2 regions of the Bradyrhizobium sp. BRP23 genome follow, and region 2 is predicted to be linked to the other one. Evidence: riboswitches for the same ligand, from Rfam matches in the RefSeq annotation. Region 2 holds a riboswitch; the other holds the start of a gene.
What was found. Region 2 has a riboswitch for cobalamin ahead of I6F24_RS00445 (energy-coupling factor ABC transporter permease). Riboswitches for the same ligand answer to the same signal wherever they lie in the genome.
Positions count from the first base shown of each region.

Region 1: another riboswitch for cobalamin. It lies ahead of metE (5-methyltetrahydropteroyltriglutamate--homocysteine S-methyltransferase); the one in region 2 lies ahead of I6F24_RS00445 (energy-coupling factor ABC transporter permease).

Region 1 covers NZ_JADYVW010000013.1:46,799-52,264, reverse strand. Annotated here, with positions in the region: gene I6F24_RS28975 (nodulate formation efficiency C protein) at 579-1,361, opposite strand; gene I6F24_RS28970 (hypothetical protein) at 1,704-1,979, opposite strand; cobalamin riboswitch at 2,391-2,594, shown strand; gene metE (5-methyltetrahydropteroyltriglutamate--homocysteine S-methyltransferase) at 2,694-5,039, shown strand.
Region 2 covers NZ_JADYVW010000001.1:94,443-99,908, reverse strand. Annotated here, with positions in the region: gene cobM (precorrin-4 C(11)-methyltransferase) at 1-249, shown strand, start outside; gene I6F24_RS00455 (cobyrinate a,c-diamide synthase) at 249-1,559, shown strand; gene cobA (uroporphyrinogen-III C-methyltransferase) at 1,556-2,287, shown strand; cobalamin riboswitch at 2,333-2,552, shown strand; gene I6F24_RS00445 (energy-coupling factor ABC transporter permease) at 2,589-3,266, shown strand; gene cobF (precorrin-6A synthase (deacetylating)) at 3,312-4,061, shown strand; gene cobT (nicotinate-nucleotide--dimethylbenzimidazole phosphoribosyltransferase) at 4,067-5,119, shown strand; gene I6F24_RS00430 (histidine phosphatase family protein) at 5,112-5,466, opposite strand, start outside.

The DNA of each region.
Region 1 (5,466 bases), on a different contig from region 2:
CGGGCGACTCAGTCCGGTCTTCGATGCCTCGCGCACGGCTCCGGCTCCTCGTTGGGGGCACTCGAAGGACCGGTGGTCAAGCCGGGGCCGCTAACACTGCCCCATTACCCTATTAACCGGTTTCGTCGCAGCAGTCGATCCCGCGTGCCACCTCGGCCTCGGAATGGTCACGCTCTTGCGGGTGCCAGTCAGTCGCGCGATGCGCGGTTCGCACGCCGGATCGGGCTTGGGCCCGAGGCATCTGCAGGCCCAGTCCCGTGAAGAATGGCATGGAGAGCTGGTTCTCTCGCAAATGGTGTCCTTCCACTGCGTGGGGTGCGCCGAGGTCAAGCCGCCTCTCGCAAGGCGGCACGCGCCGCTGAGCTCGACTCCTCGCAGAAAGAATCGGAGGTAATCGTGCTGCCCCATTTTCTCGATGGCCGGCTGAAGGCCGCGGGAAAGCTCGCGACTGTTCAAGGTGTAAACACCGGAGAGTTTAGAGCTGATAGTCTTGCCGTTGCTCTGAGGCGTTCGGCCCTGCAGGAGCTACGGCGCGATCTTGCTCTGCGCGATCATTTACCGAGGCCTTTAGCTCCCTTCTAATCCTCCCGTTCCTTTGGCTCCATGCGAGCGAACCAGGAGCCAGGAGGAAAAGCCGCGATACGCTTGGCAAAGGAGGATTGCGGCTCCCAATCTTGTCCTTCGCTCTTCTCGAAAGTGATGACCCCGTTGTATGTAAAATAGCGGGGCCCTGGGATATTACAGTTCACCACAAGCAAAACGCGCCACAGATCACCTTTCTCGGTCGGCTTGTCATTCTGCTTCGGCAAGTAGTCCACTCCAACAGGATCAACGATAGTGCAGCTGCCCTGCCGCAGAAGATCACCGAGCCGACCTTGCATGGTCGTCACAAAGTTGAAGTTGGCCGGGTCATGCAGAAAGCCAAGATTTGCGTCCCTTTCGCCATCCTTGACTTCACTGGCGATCAACGAGAGCGCGAAGGCGCGCCAGCCCAATTCCATTGGCTTCGCATAGGTCGACGCAAGTTCAATCGTCCCGTCGAGCGCGACCTTCCAGGTGATAACGTACTCTTCGTCTGATTTATCATCCCGGTGCCTGGTCCAAGAAACAAAAACATATTCATTTTGGTCAAGTTCAGCGACGCCCCACATCCGAGGGACGAACTGTGCCACCTTCGAGACGTTGGAGATAACTTGTTCTATTGTCTCACCGTCTTGCGCTCGCCACGTTGACTTGACTCTTTCGACAAGGGGGCTGTCGTTAGCGCGAACAGTGTTGCTCGTCGCAGCCAGCCCGGCCAGGCAGATCAGGGATCGACCGAGCCAAAGCCATAGCGCGCGTCTTCCTGACGTTTTCTTCATAACCGTCGGCCTATCCGGTCTCATCCACACGTCATTCCAGAGCAGGCAACCTTCAACCTGTTATGCGCGAGCGCAAGAAGTTAGCGGCGACGCGACGGGGCGACCACTGGTTTTCCCGTGCGAGCAGGCGCTCCCCTCTATGTCACGCGCCGCTAACTTCACTGCCACCGACAGCCTCAATTTGCTGTGCTGGACATGCCCAGCAGGAGGACTGGGCAGGCAGAGGACGTGCATTCTTCGTGCCAGATAATAGACGGCAATTCGCACCGGTTTTGTGTCCTCTTTGTCGACTTTCCGACTGGCGCATGTCTCGATGTTTCCGTTCAACCTCTCCAGCACGGCTTATGCATCCCCGTCACGCACCGGATGTTCGACGGCACAGCGGAACGCCTCGGTGCCAAGTTCCTGATGAGAAGTGGCAGCACGTTTGCCGTCATTGAACCGTGTGGTTCGGTTATCGTTGCCGGAATGTGGGCTTTTGATCGCTGCCATGCCTTCGGGCACTTTCGGCCAAGGGGCCATGGCGCGTTTGGCGCTCCTTTCGCGACGTCCGGCGCTCCGGAAGTCGAGAACAGCCTCAGTCAGGCGCGCTTTGTACTCGATGGCGAACGACGGCAAGCCGATCTTCGCCGAGCATTTGGGGTGTGGCTGGCACCGCAAATCAAACGTGCTGCCCGGGTAAGTTGTAAGTTGCTGGCTTAGCCAGGTGTCTTGGCCTATTCAACACTGATCCTGTTGGTCGAGAAGGTGGCTGGATGGCGCGCGTGCTCGAAAAACCGCTGGGAAGCTGGGACTGGCGACAAATGCGTTCTGCTCGAGGCAGCGGCCCCGACCGCGCAAGCCGCATTTGTCCTTTCCACCGATCTGGCGTGCAACCCGCGGGCAACTGCGATGCTCATTGCGGTATCGCTGATTGGAGAGCACTGCTACATCATCTCAATGCTAGAGATGCACGGTCATTCGCGTAGCAGATGTCGCAGCATCAGCTTGAGACATGATCTGAGAGGTTGACGGAAGACTGCTCTTGCCGATAATCCAAGTCGTCGAGGTTCTCCGGTTTCCATTTGATCCGGAGCTAAGAGGGAAGCCGGTGAAAATGCCGGCGCTGCCCCCGCAACTGTGAGCGGCGAGCCGCTGTCCAACGACGTCACTGAAGCCTGCGCGGCTTCGGGAAGGCCGGACAGCAGCGATGACCTGCGAGCCAGGAGACCTGCCCCGACACTATATTCGTCCACGGGCGGGGTGTCCCGGTGGTGCGCCAAGCAGCCGTCGCACCGCGACTTCCCCTGCCTGCGTCCGCCATGGCCTTTGCCCCCAACATGGGTTAACGCTATGTCTCTTCTCTCCCTCCCTGTTGCCACGCTCGGAACGCCACGCATCGGTCCAAGGCGCGAGCTCAAAGTCGCTCTAGAAAGCTACTGGGCCGGAAAAAGCAGCGAACAGCAGCTGCTCGAGGACGCAGCTGGCCTGCGTGCCGCGAATTGGGCCCGTCAGAAATCTATCGGCGTCACGGTCATTCCATCGAACGATTTCTCGCTGTATGACCAGGTGCTCGACACAAGTGTCATGGTTGGCGCCATCCCGGAGATCTACGCCTCGAAAGCCGAATCCGTTTCGCTCAAGACATACTTCGCCATGGCCCGCGGTTCACAATGCGACGACCAGGAAGCGAGTTGCGGTCACGGACCGCGCGGATTTGGCGCACCCGCGCAGGAGATGACCAAGTGGTTCGACACCAACTATCACTATATGGTCCCCGAGTTTCACAGGGGACAGACTTTCAGGCTATGCTCTCGCAAGCCGATCGAGGAGTATGAGGAAGCCAAGGCCCTTGGCTTTCAGACCCGCCCCGTCCTGATCGGGCCGGTCACATTCCTAAAGCTCGGCAAGAGTCCCGATCCCACGTTCCAGCCACTCTCACTGCTGGATGAACTGATACCGCCCTATATCGAGGTTATGCAGGAATTGGCCAAACGTGGGGCAAATTGGGTTCAGTTCGACGAGCCCAGCCTAGTTCTTGATCTGGATGAGGGGACGCGAAAATCTTTGCGACATGCCTATGACCGGCTCGCCAAGGAGGGGCCGGCGATCAAGCTCATGGTTGCCAGCTATTTCGGCGACCTCGGCGACAATCTGGACACCGCCTTGAGCCTGCCAGTTGCCGGGCTGCACCTCGATCTGGTTCGAGCGCCACAGTTGTTGCACCAGATCATCGCTGGCGGCCGAAGTGATCTCGTCATGTCGCTCGGTGTCGTCGACGGTCGGAATGTATGGCGGTCGAATTTGTCGTCGCTGCGCCAGCGGCTCGAACCCGCGATTGCGAAGCTCGGCAAGGATCGTGTACAGATCGCCCCATCCTGCTCGCTGCTTCATGTGCCGGTCGATGTTGAACTCGAGACCGGCCTCGCTTCCGACGTCAAGAGCTGGCTTGCTTTCTCGGTCCAGAAGATGCGGGAGCTTGCGATCCTAGCGCGTGCACTCGCAGGCGACCAGAATGTTGCGTTAGCTCTTGCCGAGTCGGAAGGTGCCGCGACTGTCCGCCGGACTTCGCCGAAAATCCGTGATGCCAATGTCGCTGTCCGGATGAGAGCGATCGACCAGACCATGTGTCGGCGCGCGAGCCCATTTGCCCGTCGGGCCGAGATCCAAAGCAATCGATTCGGACTACCGGCTTTTCCTACCACGACGATCGGATCATTTCCGCAGACCACAGAGATCCGGAATGCCCGTGCGGCGCATGCGCGAGGTGCGATAAGCGACGAGCAATACGACAAGTTCCTCAAGGAGGAGACTGCGCGCGCCGTACGTTGGCAGGAGGACATCGGTCTTGACGTCCTCGTGCACGGCGAGTTTGAGCGCAATGACATGGTGCAGTACTTCGGCGAGCAACTCGCCGGCTTCGTATTTACCAAGAGCGGATGGGTGCAGTCCTACGGCTCGCGCTGCGTCAGGCCACCGATCCTGTTTGGCGATGTAGCACGGCCGAAGCCTATCACCGTGGACTGGTGGCGCTACGCGCAATCACTAACAAGGAAGCCGATGAAAGCGATGTTGACCGGACCGGTGACGATCTTGAACTGGTCCTTTGTTCGGGATGATATTCCCAGAAGCGAGGTCTGCCGCCAGATTGCGCTCGCGATCCGAGACGAAGTCCGCGATCTCGAGAATGCTGGTGCGACCATGATCCAGATCGACGAAGCTGCAGTCCGCGAAGGATTGCCGTTGCGTCGATCGGAGTGGGCGGCTTATCTCGACTGGGCCGTCGATTGCTTCCGCATCTGTTCATCGGGCGTCGCCGATCAAACGCAAATTCATACGCATATGTGCTACTCGGAGTTCAACGACATCATTGGTGCGATCGCTGCAATGGACGCGGATGTCATCTCGATCGAGACATCGCGCTCGAAAATGGAACTACTCGACGCGTTCAGGAACTACGAATATCCAAATCAGATCGGGCCGGGCGTGTACGACATCCACTCTCCACGCGTTCCCGAGACGAGCGAAATGAAGGAGCTGATGGTGTTGGCTCGGACGCGGCTGCAGGATTCGCAGCTCTGGATCAATCCAGACTGCGGCCTGAAGACGCGCAAATGGGAGGAGGTTCGGCCAGCGCTAGCGAACATGGTCACTGCCGCCCGCGAACTGCGCGCTGCATTCGATCCGCGAGGCCGTTGATCCGGGCTTCGGTCTCTTTTCGACAAAGCTGATCCGCTTGTGGTCATTTGCGCGGGAGCCTTAGGAACATAAAAAATGCCCCGCCCCGCTTAGCGGGCCGGGCGAAAGTCTGGGAGGAGCGAAGCTGACGCATTCGCGCGGACTTCCATCGGCGAAGCCGCCAGTTCGATCACGGCGAGGACATTCGCCGAAAATCTGAGCCGAGTTGAAGCACAAGATCAGCGTAGCTCAATTATGCCGTGGTATGCGACCGTATAGCCTGAGAGTTAGAATCTACACCAAGGTTTGTCGCTCATGAGCACGTCGGCACGATTACGACAGCAGCGAGGGGGCATGCCGGGCGGTCGCCGCAGGACAGCAAACTCGGTGCGCTTTCCTGCCTGGAGCCTTATGTTCGATCAGGGCGACGTAAGCCCGGCTCCATGGA
Region 2 (5,466 bases):
CCGCATTACGGCGCGGATTGCCCGGTCGCGATCGTCTGGCGCGCGAGCTGGCCGGAGCAGCGCATCGTGCGTGCGACGCTCGCAACGCTCGATGCGTTCGTGGGTGGCGAGATGGAGCGCACGGCGCTGATCCTGGTCGGCAAGACGCTTGGCGCTGCCGATTTTGACGAGAGCCGTCTCTATGCCGCCGATTACGACCGCCGCTACCGGCCCGTCGGTGCCGAGCCGCGCTTTCCGGAGGCGTCGTGATGCCGGCGAGCCTTGTCATCTCCGCGCCGGCCTCCGGCGTCGGCAAGACGACGCTGACGCTGGCGCTCGCCCGCGCCTGGCGCAAGCGCGGCTTGAACGTGCAGTGCTTCAAGAGCGGCCCCGACTATATCGATCCCGCCTTCCACGCCGCGGCCACGGAACGCGCCTCGGTCAACGTCGACAGCTGGGCGATGGATCGCAGCACCATCGCGCATCTCGTCAGCCGTGGCGGCGATGCAGATGTCGTGCTCGCCGAGGGATCGATGGGCCTGTTCGACGGTGTCGCTGCGCGCGGTGTCTCCGGCACGGGAGCGACCGCTGATATCGCGGAGATGCTGGGTTGGCCGGTGGTTCTGGTGATCGATCCCTCCGGCCAGGCGCAGACTGCGGCAGCGATCGCCGGCGGCCTTCGCGATTACCGCGCCGGCGTGCGCCTTGCGGGCGTCGTGCTCAATCGCGTCGCCAGCCCGCGCCATGAGGATCTGGTGCGGCGCGCGCTGAACGAGGCCGGTATCAAAGTGTTCGGCGCGCTGCCGCGCCATGCCGAGATCAGCCTGCCGAAGCGGCATCTCGGTCTCGTGCAGGCCGAGGAGCAGGCCGAGATCGGCAAGCTGATCGACGAGGCCGCGCGCTTTGTCGCCGAGCACGTCGATCTCGATGCGGTGCTCCACTCGGCAGGCCAATGGTCGCCGCAAGCTGTGGCGAACGGCTTGAACGTGAGGCCGCCCGGCCAGCGCATCGCGCTGGCGCGCGATGCGGCGTTCTCGTTCGTCTATCCGCATATGCTGGAAGCCTGGCGCGCGGCGGGCGCCGAGATCGTGCCGTTCTCGCCGCTGGCCGATGAAGCGCCCGATGCGAGCGCCAACGTGTGTTGGCTGCCCGGCGGCTATCCCGAGCTTCATGCAGGAAAGATCGCGGCCAATGCGCGCTTTCGCAGCGGCTTGCGCGCTTTCGCCGAGACGCGGCCGGTGCATGGCGAATGCGGAGGCTATATGGTGCTGGGCGCAGGCCTGACCGACGCCGACGGTATCAGCCATGAGATGGCGGGGCTGCTTGGCCTCGAGACCAGCTTTGCCAAGCGCCGCATGCATCTCGGCTATCGTCTTGCTGAACTGGCTGCGCCGATGCCGGGGCATCAGCCTGGCGCGCGCCTGCGCGGCCACGAGTTCCACTATTCGACGATCCTCGCCCAGCCCGATACGCCGCTCGCGGTCGTGCACGATGCCACCGGCGCGGTCATTGCCGAAACCGGCTCGCGCCGTGGCCATGCCACCGGCACGTTCTTCCATCTGATCGCGGAGGACCGGTGAGCGGTTTTGTCTCTTTCGTTTCCGCCGGTCCGGGCGATCCCGAACTCCTCACGGTGAAGGGCGCCACGCGGCTGCGCGAGGCCGACGTCGTGCTTTATGACGATCTTGCCTCCGGCGCGATCCTCGATCTCGCACGGCCCGGCGCCAATCTCGTTGCGGTGGGAAAGCGGGCCGGGCGTCCTTCGACCAAGCAGCACCACGTCAACCGTCTCCTGGTCGACTATGCCGCAACCGGCGCGCGCGTGGTGCGGCTCAAGTCCGGCGATGCCGGCATTTTCGGCCGGCTGGAGGAGGAGATCGAGACGCTGCGCGAGGCCGGCATCGGCTACGAGATCGTTCCCGGCGTCACCTCCGCCTGTGTCGCCGCCGCCCAGGCCGGCATTCCCCTGACCCGCCGGTATACCTCCCGCCGGGTGCAGTTCATCACCGGCGCTGACGTCACGGGCGAGCTGCCGCCCAATCTGAATTGGGCGGCACTGGCCGACCCCGAGGCCACGACCGTGGTCTATATGGGCCGGCGCACCTTTCCGGCGCTTGCCGCAAAATTGATCGCGCACGGCCTCGCTCCCAGCACTCCGGCGCTGTTCGCCGAATCTCTCGGGCGTCCCGACGAACGGCTGGTCCGCACCACGATTGCCGAGCTCGCCGAGCAGCTTGCGCGCGGCGGCGCCGCTTCCACCGCCGCCGTCATCCTGTTCGGCGCGCTGGCGGGAGAATATCCGGCATGACGGCTCCGGCATCGGTTCGCCCCTTGACGCCCGCGATGCGAAAGGGGCACACAAGAGCGGCATGGTGCTCGACGCGGCGCAAAGCGCCGGAGCATAATCGGGAATGGGGATGGGCGGACCCAGTTGCGGCGCCCAAAACCCCAGCCGCCCCCGCGACTGTAAGCGGTGAGGGCCTCCGAACCGCCACTGGACCGCAAGGTCCGGGAAGGCCGGAGAACCCAGTGAACCGCGAGCCAGGAGACCGGCCGTGCACGTATTGAGGCCAAGGCCGTCGGGTGTGACGGCGGAAAGGAATTGAGCCATGCATATCGAACCCGGGATCGTGACGGGCGCCAAGCTCGTGTTGAGTTACGCAACCGGCATCGCCGCAGGCGGCGTTGCCTTGAAGCTCGCGGTCGAGACCGTGCGCGAGCAGGGCGCCGGCTCGTTCGCGGCGCGGACGCTGGCCACCACCGCTCTCGTCTTCGTCTTCTTCGAGATCCTGCCGCACTTCCCGGTTGGGGTATCAGAGGTGCACTTCATCCTCGGCTCGACCTTGTTCCTGCTCTTTGGTGCTGCGCCCGCCGCCTTCGGCCTTGCATTTGGCCTGCTGCTTCAGGGCATGCTGCTGGAGCCAGTCGATCTGCCGCAATACGGCATGAACGTCACCACGCTGCTAGTGCCGCTGTTCGCGATCCAGGCGATCGCCACGCGGATCATCCCTCGCAACACCGCCTATGTCGATTTGAAATACGGTCAGGCGCTGGCGCTTTCGACGACCTACCAGGCCGGCGTGATCGCATGGGTGGCGTTCTGGGCGCTCTATGGCTCCGGCTTTGCGATGAGCAACCTCGCCAGCGTCGGGACGTTCGCTGCCGCTTATGCGCTGGTGATCGTGATCGAACCGCTCGCCGATCTCGCGGTGCTGGCGCTGGCGAAGTCGCTGCGCGGCGTCACCGCGCCCGGCCTCGTCACCCCGCGCCTGCACAACGCGGCGTAAGAGATCAGCGATGGGCGGCCGGTGTGGCCGCCCATCGCGCTCGCGATGCTCACGCTCTCCCTGATCGGCATCGGTTGCGGCGATCCCGCGCAGCTCACGCGCGCCGCCGTTGACGCCATCAACGCCGCCGATCTCATCCTGATCCCGCGCAAGGGGACTGCGAAATCCGATCTCGCCGATCTCAGGCGAACGATCTGCGCCGGTGTGCTCACCAACAAAACGACGCGCATCGCCGAATTCGATCTTCCCGTGCGCGATGCGACCGAGGCGGACTACCGCAAGGGCGTCGACGATTGGCACGATGCGGTGGCCGCGATTTGGTCGCAGACGATAGCTGGGCATCTCGAAGATGAGGGCAAGGTCGCGCTGCTGATCTGGGGCGATCCTTCGCTCTATGATTCTTCGCTGCGCATTGCGCGGCGGCTCGATCCATTGCCGACAATCGAGGTCGTGCCTGGGATCACCTCGATCCAGGCGCTGTGCGCGGCGCATGCGCTGCCGCTCAACGACATCGGCGAGCCGTTCCTGGTCACGACGGGGCGGCGCTTGCGCGAAGGCGGCTGGCCGCAGGGCGTCGATACCGTCGTCGTGATGCTCGATGGCGGCACGGCGTTCCAATCGCTGGATCCAGAAGGCCTGCAGATCTGGTGGGGTGCCTATCTCGGCATGCCCGATCAGATCATCATGTCCGGCGCGCTGGCTGAACTGGGCGCGCGCATTGCCGCCGTGCGGCAGGACGCACGCGAGCGGCACGGCTGGATCATGGACAGCTACATCATCAAACGCAGGCGTTGAGCAGCATGCTTCCCGAATGGGTTACCCAGAACTGCCCCGAGGTCTCCGCTGTTCATCGCGAGGCGGCCATTGCGCGGCAGGCGCAACTGACGAAGCCGACCGGCGCGCTCGGCCGGCTCGAGCAGCTCGCAATCGAGCTTGCGGGCCTGCAGGCCACCGAGCAACCGCGCGCCGCGCGGGTGCCGATCATCATCTTCGCCGGCGACCACGGCATCGTCGCGCAGGGCGTGTCGGCCTATCCGCAAGCCGTCACCATCGCGATGATGACGAATTTTGCTGCCGGTGGCGCCGCGATCTCGGTGCTGGCGCGCGAGCTGGGTTCGAGCCTCGAGGTGGTCGACGCCGGCACGCTGACCGAGGCGCAGATCGCGGGAATCGTCACCGACAAGCCGCGCAGCGGCACCCGCGATTTCAGTGTCGAGGCCGCGCTCACGCCCACGGAATTGGCCTTCGCCTTCGAGGCCGGGCAGCGCGCGGTGGTGCGCGCCGAGGCCGGCCGGCCTGATCTCTTGATCTTCGGCGAGATGGGGATCGGCAACACCACGACGTCGGCGGCGATTGCTGCGAGCCTGCTCGGTGTGAGTGCCGACGAGATCGCGGGCAGCGGCACCGGCGTCGATGCGTTGGGCCGCGCGCACAAGGTGCGGGTGATCGATGCGGCGATCGCGCATCACGGCGTTGCGGGGGCGTCACCCGAAAAAATCCTGTGCGCCGTCGGCGGCCTCGAGATCGCGGCGATCTCGGGCGCGATCATCGCGGCTGCGCAACGTCGCATCCCCGTGTTGATCGACGGCTTTATCGTCTCGGTGGCGGCGCTGGCAGCAGTGCGCCTCAACCCGTCCTGCCAGCCGTTCCTATTGCCCTCGCATCAATCGGCGGAGCAGGGACATCGGCTGGTGTTGCGCGCGCTGAATGTGCAGCCGCTGATCAGCCTCGATCTCAGGCTCGGCGAGGGGTCGGGGGCGGCGATCGCGCTGCCGCTGGTGCGCTCGGCCTGCGCACTTCACAACGGCATGGCGACGTTCGCGCAGGCCAACGTGCCGGATCGGCCTAGCTGATGCGTTGATTGACCGAGACGACACGCCAGCCGCCCGCGAGCCGGTCGATCCGGGTCAGCGACAGCGGATCTATCACGAAGCGCAGCGCGGCGTCCGGTGTGAGATCGAGCGCGATGCAGAGCGTGGCACGAATGGTGCCGGAATGAACGACCAGCGCCGCGGAGCCTGCGCCAATCTGCGCCAGGCCGAGGCGGACGCGGGCGACCTGATCCGCAAAGCTTTCGCCGTTCGGCGGCCGTCCGTGCGCGGGATCGCGCCAGACCTGCGCGTAGGCCTCGCCGCCGGTCGCGGCGAGCTCGTCATGCCGATGGCCGGTCCAATCGCCGAAATCCTGCTCTCCGAATTCG